Regions from separate parts of the Ensifer sp. ZNC0028 genome, predicted to be linked through region 3. Evidence: predicted binding sites of a transcription regulator. Region 3 holds the regulator's gene; each other region holds the start of a gene.
The links. The regulator LexA, encoded in region 3, represses DNA repair genes until DNA is damaged. The targets are predictions, from matches to a motif close to TGTTCNNNNTGTGTTCNG.
Positions count from the first base shown of each region.

Region 1 (7,037 bases), on a different contig from region 3:
AGGTGCTGAAGGTGCTGGACGCTGCGCGGGTCGGCGGGTTTCCGGTGATCTTTCTTAGGCATCTGTCGATGCCGAAGCCGCTGATGGGCGCCTTCCAGCTGCGCCAGGCAATGGCCTGGCAGCGCACCGATGATCCGGATGTGGTGCATCCCTGGTTCCTGCGGGGCACGCCGGGCTTCGAACTGGTGCCGGAACTTGCCCCTCGCGACGACGAGGCGATCCTCGACAAGATCACGTTTTCCGCCTTCGAGGGCACGCCGCTCGCCATGATCCTGCGCGACCTCGGGCTTACCTCCTTCGCCATCTGCGGCATCGCCACGGAAATCGGCATCGACCCGACCGTGCGCCATGCAACCGATCTCGGCCTCGTGCCGGTCGTCGTTCGCGACGCGTGCGGGGCGGGGCATCACGATGCCGGCGAACGCGCGATGGAGAACATCGCCTTCATGGGCGATGCGATCATGACCGACGTTCAGACAATCACCGCGGTAATGACCAAACGGTAACACCGCTTCAGCTATTCCTTCGATTTCATCCCGTTTCAGGATCTTGCAATGACCGAAAACCTTCACATCCGCCCGATCGCCCGCACCGACTACGAGCAGTGGCTGCCGCTCTGGGACGGCTACAACGCCTTTTACGGCCGCTCCGGCGAAACTGCGCTCGACCCGGCGATCACTGCGATGACCTGGTCGCGCTTCTTCGACGCCTACGAGCCCGTTCATGCGCTGGTGGCCGAAAGCGAAGGGCGGCTGATCGGGTTGACCCACTATCTCTTCCACCGCAGCACGACGATGATCCAGCCGAACTGCTACCTGCAGGACCTCTTCACCAATGCGGAGGCTCGCGGCAAGGGCGTCGGGCGGGCGCTGATCGAGGGCGTTTACGAGGCGGCACGGGCGGTTGGCGCGCCGCGCGTCTACTGGATGACGCACGAAACCAATGAGACGGCGATGACGCTTTACGACAAGGTTGCGGAGAAGTCGGGGTTCCTGGTGTACCGGAAGGCGGTCTAAAGCTGTCCTTGCGGTTCCTCACGTCGCCCTACGTGCGCGGTCCCGGGTTCGCACAAGTGCAAGAGCTCCCATCAACCGGAGCCGGGATCTATTGACTTTAACGGTACGGGAGATGCCGGATCGGAATCCGGCACTCCAGATCGTCTTCTCGTCAACCTGTCCTAACAGGCGAAACTCACTCACGCCTTCTCGACAAACCCGTCGAGCACCCGCTTCTGGCCGGCGCGGTCGAAGTCGATTGTGAGCTTGTTGCCCTCGATGGCGGCGATGTTGCCGTTGCCGAACTTCATGTGGAAGACGCGGTCGCCGACCGAGAAGCGGGAGGGTTCCGTGGCGGTCGATTTCGCCACCAGCTCCCCGTCGATGGTGCGGCCGCGTGGGCCGCTTTCGCCGTAGCCGATGCGCTCGACCGCGTGGCCGGAGCGGGTGCCCCAGTTGTCGCGGGTGGCGTCGGAGCGGTTTTGCTGCGCGCGCTTCCAGCCGGGCGTCGAATAGTTGTTTTGGAAGGGGTCGGCCTTGTCGAAGCGCGACTGGCCGTAGCCGCCGCGACCATAGCCGCCATAGGACTGCTCGTTTTCGGCCACGTCCACATGCGCAAGCGGCAGCTCCTCGAGGAAGCGTGACGGCATGGTCGACTGCCAGAGGCCGTGGATGCGGCGGTTGGAGACAAACCAGATGTGGCAACGGTGCTTGGCGCGGGTGATGCCGACATAGGCAAGGCGGCGCTCTTCCTCAAGGCCGGAGCGGCCGCCTTCGTCAAGCGCGCGCTGGTGCGGAAACAGGCCTTCCTCCCAGCCGGGCAGGAACACGGTGTCGAACTCCAGGCCCTTGGCCGAATGCAGCGTCATGATCGAGACGGCGTCGAGGTTCTCGTTCTGCTCGGCATCCATGACCAGAGCGACGTGTTCGAGGAAGCCGCGCAGCGACTCAAACGCTTCCATCGAGCGGATCAGTTCCTTCAGGTTTTCGAGCCGGCCCGGTGCTTCCGCCGTCTTGTCGTTCTGCCACATGGCCGTATAGCCGCTCTCGTCGAGGATCTGCTCGGCAAGCTCGGTATGCACGGTGGTCTCGAGCAGGCTCTGCCAGCGGCGGAAGTCGGTGACGACGTCGAACAGGGCTTTCCGCGCCTTCGGCTTCAACTCGTCGGTCTCGATAATCTCGGAAGCGGCCGCCAGCATCGGAATGTCGCGGGCGCGGGCATAGTCGTGCAGCGTGCGCACGGTGGTGTCGCCAAGGCCACGCTTCGGCGTGTTGATGATGCGCTCGAAGGCCAAGTCGTCGGCCGGTTGGCAGACCAGGCGGAAATAGGCCATGGCATCGCGGATTTCGAGACGCTCATAGAAACGAGGCCCGCCGATGACGCGGTAGTTGAGGCCAAGCGTGACGAAGCGGTCTTCGAATTCGCGCATCTGGAACGAAGCGCGCACCAGGATCGCCATGTCGTTAAGCTTGTGGCTCTTGCGCTGCAGCTGCTCGATTTCTTCGCCGACGGCGCGGGCTTCCTCTTCCGAATCCCAGGCGGCGTGCACCTGCACCTTCTCGTCATCCGGGTCGGTTCGGTCGGTGAAAAGCGTCTTGCCGAGGCGGCCTTCATTGTGGGCGATCAGGTGGCCGGCAGCACCCAGGATATGTTCGGTCGAGCGATAGTTGCGCTCGAGCTTGATCACCTTGGCGCCCGGGAAATCCTTCTCGAAGCGCAGGATGTTGTCGACTTCCGCGCCGCGCCAGCCATAGATCGACTGGTCGTCGTCGCCGACACAGCAGACGTTCTGCGGGACGCCCTTCGGCCGCTGGGCAAGCAAGCGCAGCCACATGTACTGGGCCGTGTTGGTGTCCTGGTACTCGTCGACGAGGATGTAGCGGAACTTGTCGTGATAGTCCTTCAGCACGTCCGCGTGCATGCGGAAGATGCGGATCGGGTGCAGCAAGAGGTCGCCGAAGTCGCAGGCGTTCAGCGTCAAGAGCCGGTTCTGGTAGGCGGCGTAGAGTTCGCGGCCCTTGCCGTTGGCAAAGGCGCGCGCGTCGCCCTCGGGGATCTGGGCGGGGTCGAGGCCCTTGTTCTTCCAGCCGTCGATCAGGCCGGCGAACTGCTTGGCTGGCCAGCGCTTGTCGTCGATGCCTTCGGCCTGGATCAACTGCTTGATCAACCGCACCACGTCGTCGGTGTCGAGAATGGTGAAATCGGAGCGCAGGCCCACGAGTTCGGCGTGGCGGCGCAGAAGCTTGACGCCGATCGAGTGGAAGGTGCCGAGCCAGGGCATGCCTTCGACCGCATGGCCGACGAGCACGCCGATGCGCTCCTTCATCTCGCGCGCCGCCTTGTTGGTGAAGGTCACCGCGAGCATCTGCGAGGGGAAGGCGCGGCCGGTCGTCAGGATATGGGCGATGCGCGTGGTCAAGACCCGGGTCTTGCCGGTGCCGGCACCTGCGAGCACCAGCACGGGTCCGTCCAGCGTCTCGACGGCTTCGGCCTGTTCCGGGTTGAGGCCTTGGAGATAATCCGGGCGCGGCTGAGCACGATCACGCGCCGCCATGGCGCGCGCAGCAATGCCGCCAGTTGCCGGAACACCTGCGGGGGCGGGCTGCTGCTTGCGCGGCGCCGGCTCCTCGTCGAAGAAGGGAATGTCGTCGAAACCACTCATCATGCGGCTCAATGTAGTGATTCGGTGGGGAAAGGCCAGAAAGGATGTTCTTCTTTTATTCCGTTTTCTGCGCCAGCCGCACCAAGCCTGTGGAAAGACAGGCGATTTCGAGACCGCTTATTCTTGGGCCTGTTTCGTTTCTCGCATGTCGTCGCCGCAAAACCGCTTCACACTTTTGCGCGACATGCTTCACCCAGCCGTCTTGTCGAAAGCGGGATCGACAGGCACCTGCAGCGCGGTCGCAAGCTGGTTGGTGCGGGCGGCAAGCGAGATCACGCGCAGGAGATCGGCGTGCTCGGCATCGCTCATGCCCTTGGCTTTTGCCGCAGCCGTATGGGAATGGGCGCAGTAACCGCAGCCATTGGTGACGGAAACGGCGATGTAGAGCATCTCCTTGACCAGCGGATCGAGCGCAGACGGCGTTGCCATCACCGCCTTCACGTCGCGCCAGGTCTGCTCCAGCAACTCCGGATCGAAGGCGAGCCACAGCCACATATTGTTGATGAAATCGGACTTGCGGGTGGCGCGGATGTCGTCGAACACGGCCTTGACGCGCGGATCGGCTTCCGGATTTGAGGGCGGGGTTACGGTGCTCATGGGGCTCCTTCGCTGTTGTCGTTGGTGGCGGCACGCGGGCTGGCCGGTGGCTTGATGCGACGACGATAGCCGACGTTGCAGCGATTGCCAGCGTTGCGTTTGAGGAGCCGTGGCCGATGCGTTCAATTGGGGATTTCGTTGCAGGGTTGATTGTTCGAGCCGAAGGGGCCCGATGTAAACAGCACGCCCTTGCTCGAGCCCTGACAGGCGTTGCCGTTTTGCGTGACGATGAAGACCCGGCGGCCGCAAAAGCCCGAAAACAACCTTTCTCTCGTCAAACGTGTTCCAGCCAAAAGCTGGTTGTGCTCTATAGGTCGGTGACCTAGAAGTAGCTTCGGACGCTCGAAGCGGCGTTCAGGCAGGAGCCCGACCATGATCAAGATGAGCGTCTACTATCCGGCCGATGGTGGCACGAAGTTCGACCACGACTACTACCGCACCACGCACATGCCCTTGCTCCAGGACCGGCTCGGCGATGCCTGCCTGCGCTACGAGATCGACAAGGGCCTTGCGGGGCGCGAGCCTGGAAGCGCGCCACAGTTCGTCGCGGCGTGCCACGTCTACGCGCCGAGCCTCGAGACATTCCAGGAGGCGTTAGGTCCGCACCGCGCCGAAATCTCCGCTGATGTCGCCAACTATACGGACATCGCGCCCATCGTGCAGATCAGTGAAGTCGTTGGCGGCTAGGGTGCTTCCGCGCGTCAGGCGTCGCCGTTGACCTTCCGCGATCGGCGTCCTGTTGGCGCACCGTGATCCATGGTGACGCAGCCGGTGCGGAGTTGGTCGACGATCGGGAACATGTGGTTGCCGTGGACACGGAAACCACCTTGCTCCCTTTAAGCTCGCCTCAGCCAAACCCTGGTTGTGCTCTTTAGGTCCGTGACCTAGACCAGCGCAAAGACGCGGGCCGGGCCGCCGGTGCCGCCGCGATGCTTCGGCGCGCCGAGGATGAGGGTTGCGCCCTTGACCGGCAGCTTGTCGAGATTGGCGGCGGCCTCCAGCCCCCAGCGTCCCTCCGGCAGCCAGGCATAATGCGTGGCGAAATCGGGCGAGGGGCCGTGGTCGAGCGAGAGCGTATCGACGGCAATGCCGGCCGCCTTGCTCTCTTCGATCAGATATTTGGCGGCCTCGACGTGAAAGCCGGGGAAGTGCAGCTTGCCGGCGCCATCGGCATTGCGGAACTTGTCCGTGCCCATATGCGCGCTCCAGCCTGACAGCATGGCGACGCAGGCGTTTTCAGGGATTTCGCCATTGGCTGAGACCCAGGCCTTGAGATCGTCGGGCGTCACCTGCGCATCGGCATCGGCCTCAGCTTTCTTTCTGATATCGACGATCACGAGCGGCACCACCAGCTTGTCGACGGGCAGTTCGGCGACGGAGAGACCGTCGGCCGAGAAGTGCAGCGGCGCATCGACATGGGTGCCGGTGTGCTCGTTCACTCGCAGCTCGAACATGTTGAACTTGTCTTTGGCGTAGTTGAATTTCTCCTCGCGGAAGAACTGCTGCTGGCCGAAGAAGGTCGGGAAATCCTCGTGCAATTCATGGGTCAGGTCGGTGACGCTTGAATGCCCCTGCGCCAACGCCGGCGGTGCCGCGCCCACGCTTGCGGCGGCAAGGCCCGCGGTCCCGACCGCGGCTGCTTTGAAGAAGCTGCGGCGCGAGAGCATGCGCTCTTTCACCGTTTGCATGACACAGGCATCGCACATCGACTTCTCTCCCCCAAGAGGCCTGAAGACAGGCGCAAAGCCGGCCGAAAGACGCTGCCGGCGGTTGCAGGATAGCGCAGTGTCGGCGGCTGTAAATGGTAATTGTCTAGTGAATTCCTGGACAAAGCTATGATGCGTCGGTGCGTCATCATCCCGCCAACAAATTCGCTTTTATTACAATTGCGTAATGATGGTATTCTGTCATTGCCCCGACACGTGCGAACAGGGATACTCCGGGCAATCGGAACGAACCGCCGGCCGCGCCGCGCTGGGGCGTGTTTTTTGCTTAATTCGGAGACTTGAATGCGGGTTTGGAAACAGCTTGCGGTGAGCGCCGCTGTGCTTCTCGTGGGCGCAGGCGTCTGGGTGCGGTTTGTGCCCGGCGCCGGTGAAACGCTGGCGGCGATCGGTGTTTCGCACCCGCTGATCGATGCCTTGTCCAAGCCAGGTGCTGAAGGCGGCGCGGGCGGCGAACGCGGCAATGGACGCGGGCAGGGCGGCAACAATGCCATCCTCGTTATGGTTAGGCCTTCGGGTACGTCTGTTGTCAACGACCGGCTGAACGCGATCGGCAACGGTGAAGCGATCCATTCCGTCACCGTGACGCCGACGGCGACCGGCAACCTCACCGAAATTCTCGTGCGCTCCGGCGAAAAGGTGGCGCAAGGCCAGGTGATCGCCAGGCTCGACAGCGACGACCAGAAGATCGCCGCCGACCAGGCGCGGCTGACACGCGACAGCGCCCGCGAAAAGGTCGAGCGCTACCGCAACCTCAGCACGGCGCGGGCGGTGTCGGCGGTGGATGTGCGCGACGCCGAGATCGCCATGCAGACCGCCGAACTGGCGCTGAAGACCGCCGAGCTCGACCTCAAGCGCCGCGATATCGTGGCGCCGTCGAAGGGCGTCGTCGGCATCATCACCGTCAATGTCGGCGACTATGTCACGACCACGACGCCGATTGCCGTCGTTGACGACCGCTCGGAAATCCTCGTCGATTTCTGGGTGCCGGAGCGCTTCGCCAACAAGATCAGCGTCGACCAGCCGGTCACGGCCTTCGCCATCGCCCAGCCCGGCAA
Region 1 is NZ_JTLA01000100.1:4,286-11,322, forward strand. It holds gene L981_RS22650 (cysteine hydrolase family protein) at 1-506, shown strand, start outside; gene L981_RS22655 (GNAT family N-acetyltransferase) at 555-1,016, shown strand; gene L981_RS22660 (ATP-dependent helicase) at 1,196-3,661, opposite strand; gene L981_RS22665 (carboxymuconolactone decarboxylase family protein) at 3,848-4,255, opposite strand; gene L981_RS22670 (EthD family reductase) at 4,628-4,942, shown strand; gene L981_RS22675 (cyclase family protein) at 5,140-5,961, opposite strand; gene L981_RS22680 (efflux RND transporter periplasmic adaptor subunit) at 6,265-7,037, shown strand, end outside.
Region 1: the regulator LexA is predicted to act here: its motif matches at 3,704-3,721, upstream of L981_RS22660 (ATP-dependent helicase).

Region 2 (7,037 bases), on a different contig from region 3:
CCCGCCATGTTGAAAAGCATGGCGCCCCGAAAGGCTCGGTCTCCTTCCTCATCACCGGCGACGAAGAGGGTCCGGCGATCAACGGCACCACCAAGCTCCTGCAATGGGCGGCCGACAAGGGCGAGCGCTGGGATGCGTGCCTCGTCGGCGAGCCGACCAACCCGGACCAGCTTGGCGACATGATCAAGATCGGCCGGCGCGGCTCGCTTTCCGGGCGCATCACCGTTCACGGCGTGCAGGGCCACGCGGCCTATCCGCACCTTGCCGACAGCCCCGTGCGCGGCATCCTGCAGCTGACGCAGGCGCTGATGGACCCGCCCTTCGACAACGGCACCGACAGCTTCCAGCCCTCCAATCTGGAAGTGACGACGATCGATGTCGGCAACGGCGCCGTCAACGTCATTCCGGCCAAGGCGACGGCTGCCTTCAACATCCGCTTCAACGACACGTGGACGGCGGAAAGCCTGATGGCGGAGATCATCGCCCGGCTCGACCGTGCTGCGGCAAACGGTAGCCTGCGCCCAGACCGAGCCCCGGTCCGCTACGAAATCGCCTGGGCCGAGCGCCCGAGCCACGTGTTCCTCACGCGCAACAATGCGCTGATCGACTCGCTCTCCGGCGCGGTCGAGGCCGTCACCGGGCGTCAGCCGAAGCTGTCGACGACCGGCGGCACCTCGGATGCGCGCTTCATCAAGGACTACTGCCCGGTGGTCGAATTCGGTCTCGTCGGCCAGACCATGCACATGGTCGACGAACGGGTCGCCGTCGCCGACCTCGAGACGCTGACCAATATCTATGAAACCTTCATCTTCCGCTGGTTCGGCCATGCCGCTGCTTGATGAGGTGCTTGCCTATATCCGGGGGCTCTGGCTCCTGGCGCAGGGTAACGAAGAAGGCTTCCGTTGGCTCGATTTCAGCGAGAGCGGGCTCTGGCGCTCGTTCACGTCCATGCTCTGGTGCCTGCCGGCGATCGCCGTCACCTGGGCGTCCTGGCGGCTCTATTACCTCTCGGTCATGCCTGACGGCACCACGATCGGCGTCGGCTTCATCTTCAAGCTGCTCGTCGTCGATCTCGTCAGCTGGCTCCTGCCGCTGGTGCTGATCGCCATTCTCTCGCGACCGCTCGGCTTTGCCGGAGCGGTGGTACCGATCGTCGTCACCACCAACTGGCTCTCGGTGCCGCTCTCCTACGCCATGGCGTTGCCGGCGGCGATCCGCGTCGTCATTCCCGGGAGCCAGGGGCTGACGAGCTTCATCTGGCTGACGCTGCTCGTCATCAGCGTTGCGGTGCTCTTCCGGCTCTTGCGGATGGTGACCGGCAACCAGACGCTGCTTGCCTCGGCGCTGACCGCGCTCTTCCTGCTGCCGTCGATGATGATCGGCGATCTCCTGCAGCGCTTCTTCGGCCTGATCCCGACAAGCTAGGACTTCGGGATCAGTAGTCCACCTGAAGGAAATAAAGCCCATCGGGCGGGGCGACGGGGCCGCAGGCCTTGCGGTTGCGGGCTTCAAGCGCTGACTGCAGATCGTCAGGCGTCCACTTGCCCTCGCCCACCAGCTTCAGCGAGCCGGCGAAGGAGCGGATCTGGTTGTGCAGGAAGCTCTGCGCCGTCGCGCGGATCTCGATGACGCCGGCGACAAGCGCGACGTCCAGCCGATCGAGCGTGCGCACCGGGCTCGCCGCCTGGCAATGGGCGGAGCGGAAGGTGGTAAAGTCGTGATGGCCGACGAGGCGCTGGGCGCCCGCGTGCATGGCGTCATGGTCGAGCGGCTTCGGCACCCACCAGGCGCGCCGGGCTTCCAGCGCCAGCGGCGCCGGCCGTGAGATGATGCGGTAGAGATAATGCCGGCGCAGCGCCGAGAAGCGCGCGTCGAATTCCTCGGACACTTCCTCGGCCTCGAGGATCGCCACCCGCTCGCCCGCAAGCCCCAGATGGGCGTTCAGCGCGTTGCGCAGCGTATAGGGCTTCCACGGACGCGTGAGGTCCGCATGCATGACCTGGCCGCTGGCATGCACGCCGGAATCGGTACGGCCGGCGCCGCGGATCGATACGGTCTCGCCGGTGAGGGACAGGATCGCCTTTTCGATCGCCCCTTGCACGGACTCTCCGTTGTCCTGCCGCTGCCAGCCGACATAATCCGAGCCGTCATACTCTACGGTCAGCTTGAACCGCGGCATCAGCCGACCCTCGTGCCGGGTGCAACCGGCGTTCCGCGCAGGAAGTCGCCCGCGTCCAACGCCTTGCCGCCGGCGCGCTGCAGGCGGGTGAGCCGAACGGCGCCCTCGGCGCAGGCAATCGTCAGATTATCGTCGAGCACCGTGCCGGCCTCGCCCGCGCCGGAAGCGGGCTGCGAGTTCAACACCTTGATGCGTTCCGGCTTGCCGGCGATCTCAAGCTCGAACCACGCGCCCGGGAACGGCGACAGGCCGCGGATATGGTCGTGCACCACGCGGGCGGGACGGGCGAAATCGATGCGGGTTTCGGTCTTGCTGATCTTCTGGGCATAGACGACACCGTCCTCGGCCTGGACCGTCAGCGGCAGGTCGCCGGCTTCGAGCTTCGCCATCGCTTCACGCATCAGCGTCGCGCCGACCTGCATCAGTCGGTCGTGTAGCTCGCCACCGGTCATTGTCTCGCCGATCTGGACCGTCTTGGTGAGGGCGACCGGGCCGGTATCGAGCCCCTTTTCCATCTTCATCACCATCATGCCGGTGTCGTGGTCGCCGGCCATGATCGCGCGCTGGATGGGCGCTGCCCCGCGCCAGCGCGGCAGCAGAGAGGCGTGGCCGTTGTAGCAGCCGAGCTTGGTGCCGGTGAGGATGGCCTCGGGCAGAAGCAGGCCATAGGCGACGACGACGGCGACGTCGGCGTCGAAATCACGGAAGGTCTGGCGATCCGCCTCGTCCTTGAAGTTGACCGGCGTCAGCACCGGAATGCCGAGCAACTCGGCCGCCTGATGCACCGGCGACTTCTGCAGGTCGAGCCCGCGACGGCCGCCCGGCCGCGGCGGTTGGGTGTAGGCGGCGACGATCTGATGGCCGGCCTCGGCCAGTGCCGCCAGCGTCGGCACCGAAAATTCCGGCGTGCCCATGAAGATGATGCGAAGCGACAAGGCGGTAACTCCGTCCTTTCAGATCACTTCATGCGGGGAAACGGCGAAATGATCTCATTCACTAAAACAGGACAATTCCAGAAAAGCCGTTTCACGCTCTTTCCTGGAATGTTCAATGGGTTCCCGCCTTCAAGCTTTCGCGCGATCGTCCGCGATCGAAGGCTCAGATCGCCTTGGCGCCGCGCGTCTTGGCGGCCTTGGTGAATTTGCGGATCACCATGTCGCGCTTGAGCTTGGAGATATGGTCGATGAACAGCACGCCGTTCAGGTGGTCGATCTCGTGCTGCAGGCAGGTGGCGAGCAGGCCATCGGCCTCGATCGTCTGTTCCTTGCCGTCACGGTCCAGATGCTTGACGGTGATGACAGCGGGGCGCTCGACCTCGGCGTAATAATCCGGGATCGACAGGCAGCCTTCCTCGTAGACCGAATAGGTGTCGGACGAAGCGACGATCTCGGGGTTGATGAAGACAAGCGGCGTCTTCTCGTCGCCTTCTTTCGAAACGTCGAGCACCAGCATGCGCCTGGCGACACCGATCTGGATCGCGGCAAGGCCGATGCCGGGGGCATCATACATGGTTTCGAGCATGTCGTCGGCCAGGCGGCGGACGTCCGCGTCGACGGTTTCGATCGGCGTGGAAACCTGGCGAAGCACAGGATCGGGAAGGATGATGAGCGGCTTGATGGTCATGATGCTCCCATAGCCGATCTTTCCATCGACGCGCAAGGAAATTGCCTTGCCACCTGCGGCACCCGTTCGCCCCTGGCCGGGCATTAACCTCGACGCGCATCTGTTCTTGTTTTGATCTACACTTCGCGAGAGAATCTGTTAGGTTTGGCGCATGGAACCTGCGCCCCTTCCCTTCGCCCAGCCGCTGTTTTTCATCGGCCCTCTGCCGATCACCCTGGGCCATCTCGTGATTGCCGCCGGCCTTGTGGTCGTCGTTGCCGGTCTGATGGCGTTGTCGCGCCGACGTAATCCCCGCGACGACGAGCGGCAGGAACAGATGGCAATGCTGCTGGCCGCCCAGACGGAGATGCAGGGGCGGGTCGCGGCGATGGCCGAGGTGTTCGGCGCCCGGCAGGCGGAACTCAACCAGACGCTCAGCCAGCGCATCGACGGCATGACCCACCGCATCGGTACCTCGATCAGCGAGCAGACCAAGGCGACGCACGAAAACCTGCGCCGGCTGCAGGAGCGCCTCGCGGTCATCGACACGGCCCAGAACAACATCCAGTCGCTCGCCAAGGATATGGCCGGGCTTCAGGCGATCCTCTCGAACAAGCAGACGCGCGGCGCTTTCGGCCAGTCGCGCATGGAAGCGATCATCGCCGACGGGCTGCCGATGGGCGCCTTTGAATTCCAGGCCACGCTGTCGAACGGGGTGCGGCCCGACTGCATCATCCGCATGCCGAACGGCCAACCGCCGCTCGTCATCGACGCCAAGTTTCCGCTCGAAGCCTGGAACGCAATGCGTGACGCGCCGACCCCGGAACGCCGCCAGCAGATCGCCCAACTCTTTCGCCGCGACATGGAAACGCATGTGCGCGATATCGCCGGCAAATATCTGATCCCGGGTGAAACGCAGGACACCGCCTTCCTCTTCGTTCCCTCGGAATCGATCTTTGCGGAGATCCACGAGCATTTCGAAGCGATCGTGCAGAAGGCGCACCGCCAGCGGATCGTCATCGTCTCACCCTCCCTGCTCCTTTTGTCGATCCAGGTGATCCAGGCGATCCTCAAGGATGCGCGCATGCGCGAGCAGGCGCACCTGATCCAGGGCGAAGTCGCGCGGCTGATGGAGGACCTCGGCCGTCTCGATGAGCGTGTGCGCAAGCTGCAGGGCCATTTCGCCATGAGCCAGAAGGATGTCGAGGACATCCTCGTTTCCTCCAGCAAGCTCACCCGCCGCGGCGCCAAGATCGAGGCCCTCGAATTGCAAGCGGAAGGCGGCACACGGGACGCTGGCGAACCACGTGCCCCGGTCGACAATCGCGTCGGGCAATTGCGCCTGCGGGTGGTTGACGAGGACTGAGGCTGTCGGGCACTCTCCGGCCCAATTCGCAAAGCCGACAGGATACCTACACATGATTACTGTTTTTGGGTCCATCAACATGGATCTGATCGCCACCACCGCACGCCTTCCGAAGCCCGGCGAAACCGTCGCCGGCACCGGCTTCTCGACCGCCGCTGGCGGCAAGGGCGCAAACCAGGCGCTGGCCGCACGGCGCGCCGGCGCCACGGTGCAGATGGCAGGCGCGGTAGGCAAGGACAGCTTTGCCGACGGCGCGCTCGAACTGCTGAAGGGTGCCGGCGCCGACCTGTCGCTGACCAAGACGGTCGGCGAACCGACCGGCACCGCCCATATCCTCGTCGGCGGTGATGGCGAAAATGTCATCGTCGTCGTCGCCAGCGCCAATGCGACGGTCAATGAGGCCGATGCTGAAAAGGCAGTCGATGGCATGAAGCCCGGCGACACCTTGATGCTGCAGCTCGAAATTCCGGCCGCCTCGGTCGAAAAGGCGCTCACCGCTGCGAAACGGAAGGGCGTGCGCTCGGTCATCAACATCGCGCCGCTGACGCCCGAGGCAGCCCGCCTTGGCCGCATGGCCGATATCGTCATCGCCAACGAAACCGAATTCGAACTGCTCGCCGGCAAGAGCGGTATCGGGAGCACCGAGCGCGAAGAGGCGATGAAGGCGCTGCACGCCGAGACCGGCCAGACGGTCATCGTCACGCTCGGCGCCGAAGGTGTTGTTGCCGTTCATGCAGGTGAGATCCAGCGCGCCAAGGGCCTGAAGATCGAGCCGGTCGATACCGTCGGCGCCGGCGACACCTTCTGCGGCTACCTCGCAGCCAGCCTCGATGCCGGTATCGCCTTCCCCGACGCCCTGCGCCGCGCAGCGGTCGCCGGTTCTCTCGCCTGCCTGACGAGCGGCGCCCAGCCTTCGATCCCGCTCGCCGCGGACGTGGCATCGCGCCTCTAGATTCCGCACCTGAAAGCGCACGCTTGAGACGGGCGATGTTCGCCCGTCTTTATTTTGCGCAGGCCCCTGCCCGCATTGTTTTCCCCTTCCCGACGGCCGCTTGCGCAATCCGGACAGACGATGTCGCGGACATAAAACTTTGCGCCTAATTTTATGCAAGCGACGCGTAAAATAACGTCCGTGTTGGCCCTATCTTAAGATTCTCCAGTCTATTCAGGACCCTGAGAAAACCGGCCGAAGCGCCTGGTCGCCTCCAACATGCCGGTCGGCATCTGACGCTCCATGATGGAGTTCACCCCCATTGCGAAATGCGTCCACCGCAGGTGAAAACCTGCGGACCTCCCAGCACGTGAGGATTTCATGTTCAAGTTCCAAGCCAAATCGCTGGCGACCAAACTGATCGCGGTGACAGGCGGCACGATCGCACTTGTCCTGCTTGCCTCGAATTTCGTTCTCATCTCCCAGACCCAGGACCGCGTCGAAACGCTGGTCCTCGAGCAGGCAAGCGGCGAAGCCCGCGCGATTGCCTCCGACATTGCCGGCGACATCGGCGAGCTTGCAAGCGCTGCCCGCTCGATGGCGGGCATCCTCGGCCGGGCACATGCCGAAAAGTCGCTGGAGCGCACCGGGGTGATCAACATCCTCAGGGCCAACCTCGAGCAGAACCCGTTTGCCTTCGGCAGCTGGTTCGCGGAGGAGCCCAAGGCCTTCGACGGCCGCCAAGAAGACGTCGTCAACAACAAGGAACTGGGCGGTAACGACAAGGGCATCTTCACGCCCTACTGGTCGAAGAGCCGCACCAACGAAATCCAGTACTCCACTTTCGGCGCTGACTACGCGGCCGAGTGGTACAAACTCGCTGCCAAAAGCGGCAAGGGTGCAATCACCCAGCCCTACACGGCACAGGACACCGACGTTCCGACCGCGATGAGCTCGAT
Region 2 is NZ_JTLA01000057.1:3,950-10,986, reverse strand. It holds gene dapE (succinyl-diaminopimelate desuccinylase) at 1-839, shown strand, start outside; gene L981_RS13765 (hypothetical protein) at 826-1,425, shown strand; gene truA (tRNA pseudouridine(38-40) synthase TruA) at 1,436-2,179, opposite strand; gene fmt (methionyl-tRNA formyltransferase) at 2,179-3,114, opposite strand; gene def (peptide deformylase) at 3,278-3,802, opposite strand; gene L981_RS13745 (DNA recombination protein RmuC) at 3,954-5,147, shown strand; gene L981_RS13740 (ribokinase) at 5,200-6,099, shown strand; gene L981_RS13735 (methyl-accepting chemotaxis protein) at 6,460-7,037, shown strand, end outside.
Region 2: the regulator LexA is predicted to act here: its motif matches at 3,904-3,921, upstream of L981_RS13745 (DNA recombination protein RmuC).

Region 3 (7,037 bases):
CATGACGCCTTTGATCTCATCTTCCGATTTGGTCAGAAGAAATTCCTTCAGCTGGCCCATGGTCCAGTCCTTCAGCTTTTCCTGCTGGACCTTGTCGGTGGTCTGCCAGATCAGTCGTTGCAGATCGTCCTCAAACAGAGGGTGACGATCGAGGTCTGCGATCTTCGTTCTTGCCAGCAGGGCGCGTGCGTTCGTTCGGGACGCGTCACTGTCCGCAGCCACACCGATTGTTTGGTCGCCTTCCTTGAAGGCATTCGCGCATCCCAGCACCTGCCGATAGGTCGTCTCGTCAAAGCCACCCTTGATCCTGCTGATATAGGCGAAGACGTCCTCATCCTGCTTCACCTCGTCGATTGCGAGGTTGCTTGCGCCCGCTGCGGCACGGGCAGCGTGACTGTAGGCGGTCAGCGTGGCCGCTGCGGTCCCCGCCACCAGCAGGAGGTCGCGCCTGGACAGTGCATGCTGGTCTGAGAACATGCCTTTGCGCATTGCCATTTCCTTTCCGCAAAAGGTCTATCGGCATTTCGCCGGACGACTCACTGGCGACTGGCGATTGAAGGAAAGCGCACAAGAATAAATGCTCGACACGTGTCACGTGGGCATGGACCCGCGAGCATCGGCCAGCCGGGCCAAGTCGATTACTGCAGGCTCATCACGATGCGACCGTCGATCTTGCCCGCTTCCATGCGGCGGAAGATCTCGTTGATATTCTCGAGGCTATCCCACGAGAAATGCGGCGCGACCTTGCCTTCGGCGGCGAATTGCAGCGATTCCTCCAGGTCCTGGCGAGTGCCGACGATCGAACCACGCACCGTGATGCGCTTCAGAACCGTTTCAAAGACCGGCACAGAGATCATTCCGGGGGGCAGGCCGACGAGCGCCATGGTGCCGCGCGAGCGCAGGAAACCGAACGCCTGCTCCATCGCAGCCGGCGAGACGGCCGTCACAAGCGCTCCATGCACGCCGCCGGTAGCCTTGATGACCTGCTCGACCGCATCCTTCGCCTTGCCGTTGACCGTTATGTCGGCGCCCAGTTGCTTTGCCAACGCCATCTTGTCGTCAAAAATGTCGGCGGCGACGACATGCATGCCCATCGCCTTTGCGTATTGCACGGCCATGTGGCCGAGCCCACCTATGCCGGAAACTGCAACCCATTCGCCGGGACGGACTTCGGTCTCCTTCAATCCCTTGTAGACGGTCACACCCGCGCAGAGCACCGGCGCGGCAGGGCCGAACTCCAGCGCTTTCGGCAGGCTGCCGACGAAATCAGGATCCGCCAGTCCATACTCCGCAAACGTTCCGTTGACCGAATATCCCGTATTCGACTGGGCCGCGCACAGCGTCTCCCAGCCGGTACGGCAATGCGGACAGTAGCCGCAGGCGCTGTGAAGCCAGGGAACGCCGACCCGGTCTCCCTCTTTCACTCTTTTGACGCCGGCGCCGACCGCCGAGACATAGCCGACGCCCTCGTGTCCGGGAATGAACGGTGGACTGGGTTTTACCGGCCAGTCTCCATTTGCGGCATGGAGATCGGTATGGCACACGCCCGTTGCTTCGTATTTGACCAGGATCTGCCCCGGCTGCGGCGTTGGCACCGCCAATTCGTCGATCGTCAGCGGCGCCCCGAATTGCCGGACCACGGCCGCCTTCATCATCTGAGCCATTTGCCAATCCTCCTCCAATCGCCGGGCCACGGAGAGGTTTCTGATGGGAACAGCGGGCCGGCAGGGGCCTATCTCACATACGAAAATCGTGTAATTGGCGCGGGCATCATGGCGTTCACAACCAGTGCCCGGACGGCATTTCATGGTTGGCGTGTATCGCCGACACTTCAACGAGGCTCATGGAGCGCCATCGTCCGGTTGCAGGGTAAACCCGCCGGCAGAGTTCGACAATGGGTGGAGTTCAGAAGCGATTCAGAGCCCGACGGCCTCGCTCCTACTAGCCGGATCGAGCAACACTTATCGGGCAACGACGTTCGAGCGGGCGTGCTGGCGCGCGTCTATTGACAGGCTCGGCGGCCGTCGTGTTGACTGGATGGCACGGGGCCGTAGCTCAGTTGGGAGAGCGCCGCAATCGCACTGCGGAGGTCGAGGGTTCGACTCCCTTCGGCTCCACCAAGGCAAACAGAATTGAGCCAATTGCCGAAGCACTGGAAGAGTGGCTGATTTGTAATCAGCAGATCGCAGGTTCGAGTTTCTCTGGGGACACCACTCGTCCCGGCCACCGCCCGGCCTTCGCGCAACAACGCCCGCTCACGCGCCCCTGTTTTCAGAGGCTGAACGGATCCCGCGCGGAGCGTTTTTCGCTCGGTGCATTGAACGGATCCGCCTTCTTCTCCTTGGACTTGCGGCCTTCGTCGGCGATGATCTCGTCCACTGCCTTCTGGCACTTCATCAGCTCTTCGGCCGCGGGGCCGGTGCCGCGCAGGCTGAGATTGGCGATGACGCGATCTTCGAACGCGATGGCTAGGCCCCGCTTGCGCACGAAGCCCGTCAGGAACTCGGCGTCGGTGACGTTCACGAACAGAAACTTTCCGCTCGCGTCGCCAGCGGCGGTCGCCGAAGCGCTCCAGGGCTCGGTCTTGTCGAAGCGGAACGTCAGGTCGTATTCCTTGCCGACCTCGAGCGACCGCCAGTCGTCGCTGGCGAAGCTCATGTAGAGCGGCGACTCAGAGCCCTTGGGATAGAACCCCAGCCGCAAGGTGACGCCGCCGTCGAATTCCGACGAGATGAAGCAGGAGCCCTCCATCGAGGTGTCGGATGCAACGGTCCAGCCGTCGACGTCCTTCCACTTGATGATTTCGGACTCCTCAGCCGCGGCCGATCCCGCGGCGATCAGACAGCTTACCAATCCGACCAGCAATCTACGCATGCAAAACCCCCGTTTGCCCGCATTTTGATAGGTCCCCGCGCCGCTGTCGAGGGTACCGAGCCCGATACCAGCAACATTTTAGGAATATTCACCTCTCTGCGGCAAGCGGACGCGCCCATCACATGGCGAAAGGATCTTTCGACGACTTGGTCTGGCCGCCACCGGCAAAGGGATCGTTGTTCGGGGCAGTGCCACCGGCGCCGGCAAAGGGATCGTTCGCTGCCCCCTGCCCGCCATTCGGGATCAAGGCGCTCACCGCCTCCTGACATTTGAACATCTCGCTCACCGCTTTCATCGAATCGCGCAGGCTGAGGCTCGCGACGACGCGTCCCTCGAAGGCCAGCGCCAAGGTGTTCTTGCGAACGAATTCGGTAAAGAAGTCGGTGTTGGAAAAGTTGACGACGAGGGCCTTGGCGCCGGTAAGATCGACGCCGAACGCAACGGCCGGCCACTGGCGACCACGGTCGAGCTGCAAGGCGACATCGTATTCCCGCTGCGGCTCGATGGATTTCCAGTCGGCATTGCCGATCGAAAGAAACGCCAGGTTCGCCGACCCCCGCGGATAAAAGCCGATACGAAGGATCGCACCCGCATCATAGCTCGTCGCGGCGTAACACGAGCCTCCCAGGGAAGGATCGGAACCCACCGTCCAGGCGTTGATCCGTTTCCAGATGTTCGAACGCCCTTCTTCAGCAGACGCCGCTCCGGCCGTGAGCAACAGACCGAGCACCACCAACGACAATCTACGCATGCAATTACCCCACTTTCCACGCAAAGTTATCTTTTTTTGACCTCCTGTCGAGACGGTGAAGCCCCTTCCTCGCAGGGATTTTTGCGCATCCCCCACCCCCGGCCCCAGAGCCGATAGTGCCAGTGCGTTCTTCGCCCGTCGCAAGAGGAACGGTCAAGATGAACTCGAGGTGCAGCGGCTGGCGCAAATCAGACACAGCCTGCAGGCAAAGAGCTGTTGAACACGGCAGAGTGATCGCCATGCTTGCTGGACTTCGGAACGAAAGCACGGTTCACATCGTTTCCCACCCTGTAGTGCCACCCCCTTCATCAAGTGGACGTTCCCCGTGCTTGCCGCCCTGCTTCTCGCTTCGATAGTCGCATCGCCCAATATGCCTGACGTCAAGCTCAGCGCTGCGACGGTGGATGAACTCCAGACCGATTTCGAACGGGCCGTGCCGTGCCACCAGATCGATGGACGCAACGTGTGGAAGGGCGCGCTGGCGTTCTACATCCAGTCCTTCGTTTATGACGGCGACACGCCCGTCGCGACCGACGCGGCCGACGCGGTGCTTCCGGAAGACAACAGCGCAGAGACGGTGAAGGAGTTCGAGGACGCCTGCTCGACCTCGCAAGCGACCTAAATCTCTCCTCATAGAGCCCCGCGATTCGCTCGAATCAGCTGCGCGACTGGCGCCTGCCGGCGCGTTTTTGGCACGCAACCGTCGCCGAAAAGCGCCCTGCTCCCGCAAAAGTGACCGATAGACACCCGCAGAAGCGGCCAATTGCCTGAATTCACGGAATTTTAGGCACTTGCGGAACACATATGGAACAGATAGTGTCTGTTCTTGATTTGTTTCACGCCTCTGGAGCGACGTGCCATGCTGACCCGCAAGCAACAGGAATTGCTTCTGTTCATTCACGAACGCATGAAGGAGTCGGGCGTACCGCCGTCATTCGATGAAATGAAGGATGCGCTCGACCTGGCGTCGAAGTCCGGCATCCACCGTTTGATCACCGCGCTCGAAGAACGCGGCTTCATTCGCCGGCTGCCGAACCGGGCGCGCGCGCTCGAAGTCATCAAGCTTCCGGAAGCTTACGCCGCCGGCCAGCAGCAGCCGCGCAGGGGCTTCTCGCCGAGCGTGATCGAAGGCAGCCTTGGAAAGCCGCCGGCGGCCGCTCCTGCCGCGCCGAAGCCCGCCCCGGTTGCCGAAAGCACGTCCGTTTCCGTCCCGGTGATGGGGCGCATCGCTGCCGGCGTTCCGATCTCGGCAATCCAGAACAACACCCACGACATCACCGTGCCGCTCGACATGATCGGCAGCGGCGAACATTACGCCCTTGAAGTGAAGGGCGATTCGATGATCGAGGCCGGCATCTTCGATGGCGACACGGTGATCATCCGCAACGGCAACTCGGCCAATCCCGGCGACATCATCGTGGCGCTCGTGGACGACGAGGAGGCGACGCTGAAGCGCTTCCGTCGCAAGGGCGCGTCGATTGCGCTCGAAGCCGCCAACCCCGCCTACGAGACGCGCATCTTCGGACCGGATCGCGTGAAGATCCAGGGCAAGCTTGTCGGGCTGATCCGCCGCTACCATTGAGCTGCAGACAGCACACCGAATCAAAAAAGAGCCTCGCCAAGGCAATTGGCGAGGCTCTTTCTATTTCGGGTGAAATCCAGATTGTCTATTCGTGGATCGTATATTCTCCGAGCTCGCAGAGATCCTGCGTGTCCTCGGTCGTATCGAGGGCCGAGCCCTCCTCGAATTCGAATCGCATGTCGTATTTGCAGACGTCCCGCCCGTCGGCAATGGTGATCTCCATGCTCTCGCCGGGGTTCAGGACCTGCCGACCGAAAACATCGTCTTCCCACTCATTGACGCCGACCGGTGACGTATAGAAGTTCGTCAGTACCACGCTGGTGTTGTTCTTCAGCTGGAAAACCAGGTCGTCAGCGTGCGCCTCAATAGCGGTCGCCGCAAAACACGCCAACGCCGTCAGGATCAGTCTCTTTTTCATTGATGCCATTGCCTCCGTTCTTAATGTTGACGGACGCTACCGATGCGGCTGATCTCAGCGGAGTCATCGTTCCCCCTCTACCGATTTCACCGAAGCGATAAGATCCGACGGAGGCATAGGAGACGTGGCTTGCGCGGACGTGGGGTCGCGAAACGACCCGCGCTGCCCTAAGGCAGAACGTCAAACCAATTCAAACGAGGTGAGATTTTTGGAGGCCTCGCCCGGAATTGAACCGGGGTACAAGGATTTGCAGTCCTCTGCGTCACCACTCCGCCACGAGGCCTCACAGCTCGGATAACCAAGCGTTGGCGCGGATTTAGAATGATTGCAGAAAAACCGCAAGAGGCATTTTCTGAAAAACGCGCCGTCGATTTGTTGGATAGATACTTTCCACAGAACGATCGCCGATGCCCGCCGATCGGCTCCCGGTTGATCTCAGCACCAGGGCGTCGGGCGTCCATCCCACGGGCGCACGAGCCCCTCGGAGACAAGCACGCGTCCAAGAGATTGATCGCCACGGGTAACCAGGCGCAGTTTTTCGCCGGCCTTGGCGTCTGATCGCCCGCCTGCCGAAACCAGCTTGAAGTCGCCCGCGTTCAGCAACTCGCGCAGGCGCTGCTTGGCGTAGAAGCCGCGCGAACGCTCCTTGTCGCAGCTTGCCTGGCGGATTCGCGGCGCATCGACGTCGGCGACACGGATCGTCTCGCCATGAAAGACGAAGGTGGAGCCATCGATCACGCAGTTGTCGTTGCGAATGCCGCAGAAATAAAACTGGTCGGTGCGGATGGACGCCGTCTTCACCTCTTCATTCGGCCGCACGACGGGGGTTGGCGGCGTGACGCCGACATTCACCGACGGCACCGGTGCGGCCAGGGCGACCTTCGTGACCGGGTCGGGCTTCGGATTAGGCTTGTGCCTGTCCGCCTGATGCGCGACGCGCTCCTGCGCTTCAGGAACGGCACGCGGAGGCTTCGGCTTCGTTTCCGTTCGCGACGCAAAAGCCACGACATCGGAAACCACGGGCCAGTGCCGCAACTCGGCGCGATGGTCATAGGCCATGACGCCGCCAAGGGTGAGCGCTGCGGCCAGATACCACGGCGCCATGCCGCCCTGCTTGCTGCTGCTTCTGCCCGAACTGCGGCGTCGACGTTTCGTAGTGGCTTTGGCCATCGGTCCCCATCCTGATTCGAGACCGCATTATGCGTTTGATGGGTTGCCGAAAAGTTTTCGAGGGTACCCCAACAGAGGGGAAGCCTGCGACGAACCGGTCATTCGCCCTGAGCATCACGGCGGTTCTTGAAATATTCGGGAATCGAACCGCGACCGCCCGAAGGACTGGGAACGGCCCCTGCCCGCAACAAGAGGAGCGGCAAACGGCGTTCGGCTCAGGAACCCTTCGAGGAATTGGTTTT
Region 3 is NZ_JTLA01000035.1:17,476-24,512, reverse strand. It holds gene L981_RS09215 (ethanolamine ammonia-lyase) at 1-489, opposite strand, end outside; gene adhP (alcohol dehydrogenase AdhP) at 639-1,664, opposite strand; tRNA gene L981_RS09205 (tRNA-Ala) at 2,045-2,120, shown strand; gene L981_RS09200 (hypothetical protein) at 2,272-2,874, opposite strand; gene L981_RS09195 (hypothetical protein) at 2,993-3,721, opposite strand; gene L981_RS09190 (hypothetical protein) at 3,996-4,247, shown strand; gene lexA (transcriptional repressor LexA) at 4,485-5,207, shown strand; gene L981_RS09180 (hypothetical protein) at 5,293-5,625, opposite strand; tRNA gene L981_RS09175 (tRNA-Cys) at 5,835-5,908, opposite strand; gene L981_RS09170 (thermonuclease family protein) at 6,061-6,795, opposite strand; gene L981_RS09165 (hypothetical protein) at 7,011-7,037, opposite strand, start outside.

Region 4 (7,037 bases), on a different contig from region 3:
CCGGCTTGGAGGAAGTTGCCGATCATTGCGCTGACAGCCAAGGCGATGCCGGACGATCAGGAGCGCTGCATCGAAGCTGGCGCGAATGATTACATGGCCAAGCCGCTGGACGTCGACAGACTGTTGTCGCTGGTGCGCGTATGGATGCCCAAATGACCGAAGCCGCCGCGGTTGAAAAGGTGGAAGACATCGAAATCCGGCTGCTGCTGGAAGCGCTGTTTCTCAAATACCACTACGACTTTCGCAACTATGCGTTGGCGTCGATCAAGCGACGCCTAAAGAAGGCGCGCGAACAACTGGGGTTCGAAACTTTCTCGGCGATGCAGGAGGCACTTCTGCACGATCAGGCAATGCTGCCGCAATTGCTGCGCTTTCTGACGGTTCAGGTAAGCGAGATGTTTCGTGACCCCAGTTACTTCCAGGCGATCCGGGAAAAGGTCGTTCCCCATTTGAAGACCTACCCTTCCTTGAAGGTGTGGATTGCTGGCTGCAGCAGCGGCGAGGAGCTTTACTCGCTGGTTATCCTGTTTCGGGAAGAAGGCCTCGAAGATCGAACGATCTTTTATGCCACTGACATCAGTCATGAAGCGCTGGAGGCGGCCGAGGCGGGCGTCTATGCGCTCGATAGGATACAGCTTTTCACCGAGAACCATCGAAAATCCGGCGGAAAGTCATCGTTGTCGGACTATTATCAGGCGGCGTACGGCAAGGCGCTGTTCGATAAGACCTTGCGCCGCAACGTCGTGTTTTCGGACCACAGCCTGGTGACCGACGCTGTTTTTGCAGAAATGCACCTCATATCGTGCCGCAACGTCATGATCTACTTCGACCGCGCGCTCCAGGACCGAGCCGTGGGTCTTTTCAAGGACTCGCTCGCCCGCAAAGGTTTCCTTGGGCTCGGCGCCAAGGAGAACCTGCGATTTTCGCTTCATGCCGATGCGTTCACGGATTTCGTACGCGAGGAGAAAATCTACCAAAGGCGTGCCGAATGACGCCCGCAAAAGCCCAAGCGGTAATCATTGGCGCTTCGGCCGGGGCCGTCGAAGCGCTTTCGGCCATCCTGCCGGCGCTGCCGCGCAGCTTCGCGCTGCCCGTGATCGTGGTCGTTCACATTCCATCGGACAGACCGAGCCTTATGGTCGACCTGTTCCGTGCAAAGTGCCTGTTGCCTGTCGAAGAGGCCGAGGACAAGCAGTCGCTCGAGGCCGGCACGATCTATTTTGCGCCGCCGGACTATCATCTGCTCGTGGAAACGGACGGCAACCTGTCCCTCTCTTCGGATGAGCCTGTCCTCTTTTCCCGCCCGTCGATCGACATACTTTTCGAAAGTGCTGCCGATGCATTCGGGCCGGCTCTCGTCGCGATTGTCCTGACCGGTGCCAATCGTGATGGGGCGGATGGCCTGGCGGCAGTCCATGAAGCAGGCGGGACGGCGATCGTGCAAAACCCTGAAGGCGCTCACGCTCGCGCCATGCCGGAAGCGGCAATCCAGTCTTGCCCGAGCGCTCTTATCCTGACGCTCGATGCCATTGCCGAATACTTGAAAGAGGTCTGAGAATAATTATGGAGCCCGTCCCGTTTCTGCTGGTCGATGACCTCGAGGAAAACCTCCTGTCGCTGGAGGCACTGCTTCGCCGCGACGATCGCCTTCTCATGAAAGCGCGGTCCGGTGATCAGGCGCTTGAGATGCTGCTTCGACAAGACGTAGCGCTCGCGCTCGTCGATGTTCAGATGCCGGGTCTCGACGGTTTCGAACTTGCAGAGTTGATGCGCGGCAACGAACGCACGCGGCACATTCCCATCATTTTCGTGACGGCGGGAACCGCAGACGGCCAGCGCCGATTTCGCGGCTACGAAGCTGGCGCGGTGGACTTCATTCAAAAGCCGATTGAACCGGACGTCCTGGCCAGCAAAGTCAACGTGTTCTTCGAACTCTACCGGCAGCGGCAGCTACTTGCCGCCCAACGAGATGAACTCGCTGCCCAGGCAGAGGCGCTCAAACAGGCAGCGGAGCACAAGGATATTCTGCTGCGGGAAATCAATCACCGGATCAAGAACCTGTTCAGCCTCACCGCCGGGTTGATCTCGGTCAGTGCCAGGCAAGCCGAAACCGTCTCCGATCTCGAGGCTGATCTACGGTCGCGACTGCACGCGCTGTCTCGCGCTCACGAGCTTACACTGCCCGAGCTTGTTCGGGAGGACAATCGTGCAGAGATTGCGACGACGGTTGTAGCCCTGTTGAAGGCAATCGTTGCACCACACGACCACGCTCACGGCTCTCGCGTCATGATATCCGGGTCGGACGCTCCGCTCGGCGACAAGGCACTGACGTCCCTTGCGCTCCTTCTGCACGAGCTGACCACCAACGCTGTCAAATATGGCGCCCTTTCCGTCCCCACGGGGCAACTGACCATCGACGTTTCGACCATCGACGAGGAACTTCACGTCAAGTGGAGTGAACACGGCTCACATCCGTTGTCCGAGAGTTCCGAAAGGACGGGATTTGGCACGACGCTGGAGAAAGCGGCCGTTCTGGGGCTGAACGGATCGCTGGTGCGAAATTGGCGGGCCGACGGACTTTGTCTGGCGCTTCGCATACCGCTGACAAACCTCAACAACTGAGATCGGCATCGCCTCGTTGCCGGGCTGCGTATGCCTTTCGGAAAGTCGCGAGCGGCGAGGGGCAGCAACGCGTTGTCGTTTCGGCTGGGATCGAGTAGCGTCGCGTTCAACCGCAGGAGAAGGCCTATGATTGCCGTCGAGTTGTTCCCAAAATCGTTGGCCGCAGCGGTGCGTGCGTTGATGTCGTCGGTTCGGCATAGTTAAACGCGCTCACTGTTCGGCTTTGGACACCTGACAGATCAGAAAGCCGAAAAATGCTCATCGAAGCAATTGATGATGATTTCATCGCGATGCCTGGAGGCGTCGTGCGCGAAGGCCTGTACCTTGCCGCAGATACTGTGATCGCTCCGCCAGAGGTGATGGAAATGCTGCGCAACCTCGCTTTCGAAACAAGGCGAAGTTTTGCCCCGTCGGCTTGGTGGATCGTCCATGATGGCGAGATCGTTGGTCTTTGCTCTGTGATACGGGTTTCGCCCGAAGGCGATCTCCATATCGGTTACGGGGTCGCGCCACGTTGCCAAGGCCGCGGTTTTGCGACCAAGGGTGTGCGCCAGTTGCTTGAATGAGCGTTGCATGATCCGCGGGTCACGCACGTCTCGGCAGAAACGGGCACGGAAAACGTGGCCTCTCAGCGCGTACTTGAAAGCAATGGCTTCCTGCGTACGGGGGAGCGCATTGATGCCGATGATGGTCGCGTGATCGGCTGGCAAATCCAGGTAGCTTGAGGCAAACGGGTGACGCTCCAGGGGAATCTCCTGGAGCCTCACGCCCGATAAGGTCTCAGCGTTTGTTCTCCCTACCGCCAGTTCGAAGTGCTGCGTTCAGGGGCATTCGTGTTCTGATTTCCGCCGGCTGGAACATTCACAGAACTTTACTCTGTCGCAACGCCTGTAAGCGGCCTATAAGACACGAATGGTTCAGCGAGCTGGAAGTGCAGATCTCCCTCTTCATGGCGGCAGGGTTCCGCCTTGGCTCGGAGACCGCATGACGAAACTCGGGACGATCATCGCCGAAGCCATCGTCATCGAATATGGCCGTGACGAGTTTCTGCGCCGGCTGGCCCATCCTTTCTGGTTCCAGTCCTTCGGCTGCGTCATGGGCATGGATTGGCACTCTTCCGGCATCACGACCAGCGTGATCGGCGCTCTCAAGCGTGGCCTGGCTTCTCGTTCCAGGGATCTCGGGATAAGCGTCTGCGGTGGCCGCGGGCGGCATTCGCGGCAGACGCCTGACGAACTGATTGCCATCGGCAACCGCGTCGGCTTCGATGGTGCCGGGCTTGCTGCAACCAGCCGGCTTGTTGCGAAAGTCGACAGTGCAGCTGTCCAGGATGGCTTCGATCTCTACCTGCACGGCTTCATCGTTGCCGATGACGGCAAATGGGTGGTGGTGCAGCAGGGCATGAACGGCGATAAACGCCAGGCCCGGCGCTATCACTGGTTCTCCGAAGGCGTTTCGAGTTTCGTCGACTCTCCCCATGCAGCGATCGAAGGAAAAGGGCAGGGGGAAATCGTCAATCTCGCAGACAAGCGGGCCGCCGCCTCGCGCAATGGGCAGCTTGACCTTTTGGCGTCGCTTGGGCCGGACCGAATTGTCCGGGAAGTCGTTGCTCTGGATCCAAAGGGAAGGTCGAAAAAGGTTGATCAGCCTTTGCTCCCGCATCTCGTGATGCCGGCGCACCACGATGTGCGGGAGGAAAACGTCAACATGCGACGGCTGCATGCGACACTTTCTGCGGCCGCCGATCGCGGTCCCGAAGATTTCGAGCAGCTGCTGATGGTTCCGGGCGTCGGTGCCCGCACGGTCAACGCGCTCGCGATGGTGGCGGAGGTCGTCCACGGCGCCCCTTGCCGTTTCGCCGACCCGGCGCGGTTTTCGCTTGCCCACGGCGGCAAGGATCGCCATCCGTTTCCCGTGCCGCTCAAGGTCTATGACCACACGATTGCGGTCATGCGATCGGCAGTGACGAAGGCGCGGCTGGGACTTGGCGAGGAGCTGGAGGCGCTGAGGCGTCTGGACGACCAGGCACGGCAGCTCGAGAGATACGCCACTGGCCCGGACCTTAAGGAAATCGTTGCCGGAGAGTTTCGCCGTTCGCCCGAATGGGGCGGCCGCAGCGTGTTTGGATTTGAGAAAACAGAGGGACCGGCGAGCGAGCCGAAGCAACTGGATCCGACATACCGGCGAGATGGCCGCCGTCAAACACGCTGAACGTCGCTTTGCCGGCATCGACAGTTTCGTCGGCGTTTCCAAAATCGATGGGCGCGCGTGTCCTTTCGACTTCGGAGGTCGATGGATGATGCCACGCGAGCGCTGGTCTTGGGCGCGGCTAGGCGAACCGGGTAGCCCGCCTCATTTGCGCACATATTCCACCATCGCACACATTCGCAGCGATTACCTTACGCGGCTTCGTCGCTCGATGTCGGCGGTCACCGCGGCCGCTTCTCGGCCGATTTCCCGGAGCAGGCCGGTGACTGGATTGTGGAAGCCGACGAGATAGAGGCCGAGTTCGGCGGACTGCCGCGTGACGCCGCTTTTTCCGGGGTGAAGGTTCGCAGGCAGAAATTTCTCGAAACTTGGCCGGTAGCCGGTGGCAAGGATGACGCTGTCGAACTCTGCCTGTCTGCCAGAAACAAAGATGGCGCCGCGCTCGGTGAAACGCGTGATGGCAGGTGCCACCTTGATGCTGCCGGACTTGATCGCTGCAACAGTGCCGACATCGATGACCGGAATGTGCCCGGCAGCGACCTGCTCAAGGATGCCATGCTTTGGTCGGACGATGCCGAATTCTTCAGGCTTTCCCAGCGCAAAGTCGAGAATGATCGGGAAAAACGCGTCGTTCACCGCTCGCGGCAGCAAACGGGTGGCCATTGCAACCATCTGGATCGGTACGCCGAAGAGCTGTCGCGGCACAATGTGGACGCCGTTGCGTACCGACAGGGTCGGCCGGGCGCCGAGCTCGGCAAGGTCGAGCGCAATCTCGGCGCCGGTGTTGCCCATGCCGATCACCAGTACCGATTGGCCAATGAAGGGGGTGGCATCGGCATAGTCAGCGCTATGCAACAGGCTGCCGGCGAAGGTCCCCATTTCGGGCAGATTCGGAACTATGGGCGCGGCATTGTTGCCGCTGGCGATGACGACGTGGCGAGCGGACACGGTTTCCGTGCCGGTCTCGACCAGATAGTTACCGTTCTCGCGGCGGATGGAGTTGACCGTCTCGCCGAAGTGCGGCCGGAGCTCGAAACGCGCGGCGTAGGCGTCGAGATACTCGACCATCTTTTCGCGCGGCACGTAGCGCGGATAGGTCTCCGGGAATGGCATGTGCGGCAACGAGGAGAACGCCTTGACCGTATGCAGGTGGAGGCGCCGATAATGACGTCGCCAGGCCGGCGCGATCTCGCGCGCCTTTTCAAGGATAATGAAATCGAGACCCGCCCGTGTCAGGCAGGCGCCGACCGCGAGGCCCGCGGGCCCGGCGCCGACGATCACAACATTGGTGTTCACGCGAAGGCCACTCCCACCAACGAAGATTATTTCGGCAAAGGCTGGAGAACAAGTGGCAGGTCGCCGCCTTTAGGAGCTTTCGGTCGATGCGCCCTGATCGCGAGCCGTCACCTGTGACGGGGCGCATCACAGGATGGCATCATAGACATTGCCAGTCGCGGACGCAGCCGGACAGGTGAGGGCGAGGCCCTGATCACTCGCCCTCATGTCTCGATTGGCCACCAGCTAGCTCGCATCCGCTACGCATCGCGGTGGCTATTTGCTTGTGGGCCGGATGACCTTGATCACCGCGCCATGCTGTTGGGCGCCCGCGCCGGCGTCCTGGGCCTGCTGAAAGATGTCGGCCGCCAGCCGTGGAAACGCGTTGCTGATCCCGGTACGCTCGGCATATTCGGTGAGCCAGCGGAGGTCGGCGGAAATCGTCTTGATGGTAGCCTCGGCGTTGTCGAAGCGGTTTTCGGTCATGGCCTTGCCCATCCTCAGCATGTCGTCAGCAAACATTGGCGCGATCTCAGCCATCATGTCGCCAAACACGGCCGGATCGATGCCTTCTGCTTCGCATACAGCGGCGCCGTGGACAAAGCCGAGCCAGTGTCCGGCAAAGTACGCGAGGCCGGCATTGGCCAGCGTCGCCGGGTGGCCAATGTTCGTACCTGCATAGTTGATGTTGCCGGCCAGTGTCCTGAGCAAGGGCTCAGCGGCGGCAAACGCTTTCTCGGAACCGGCGACTGTGATTGCGGCCTCCGGACCGCCGATCTGGCGTGGCCAGGCAGCGATGGCGCCGTCGACATAACGCGCGCCGTGATCTCTGATCCAGCCATCGAACGAGCGGGCATGGTCAGGTGTGCCGGAGCTGAGCTGGATCACCAATTTTCCCTCGAGCGCTTCCCGGGCTACGGGTTCGTCGAGGA
Region 4 is NZ_JTLA01000101.1:25,617-32,653, forward strand. It holds gene L981_RS22950 (response regulator) at 1-156, shown strand, start outside; gene L981_RS22955 (protein-glutamate O-methyltransferase CheR) at 153-992, shown strand; gene L981_RS22960 (chemotaxis protein CheB) at 989-1,555, shown strand; gene L981_RS22965 (sensor histidine kinase) at 1,564-2,622, shown strand; gene L981_RS36065 (GNAT family N-acetyltransferase) at 2,877-3,188, shown strand; gene L981_RS22975 (DUF763 domain-containing protein) at 3,535-4,833, shown strand; gene L981_RS22980 (NAD(P)/FAD-dependent oxidoreductase) at 5,017-6,126, opposite strand; gene L981_RS22985 (NAD(P)-dependent oxidoreductase) at 6,382-7,037, opposite strand, start outside.
Region 4: the regulator LexA is predicted to act here: its motif matches at 3,476-3,493, upstream of L981_RS22975 (DUF763 domain-containing protein).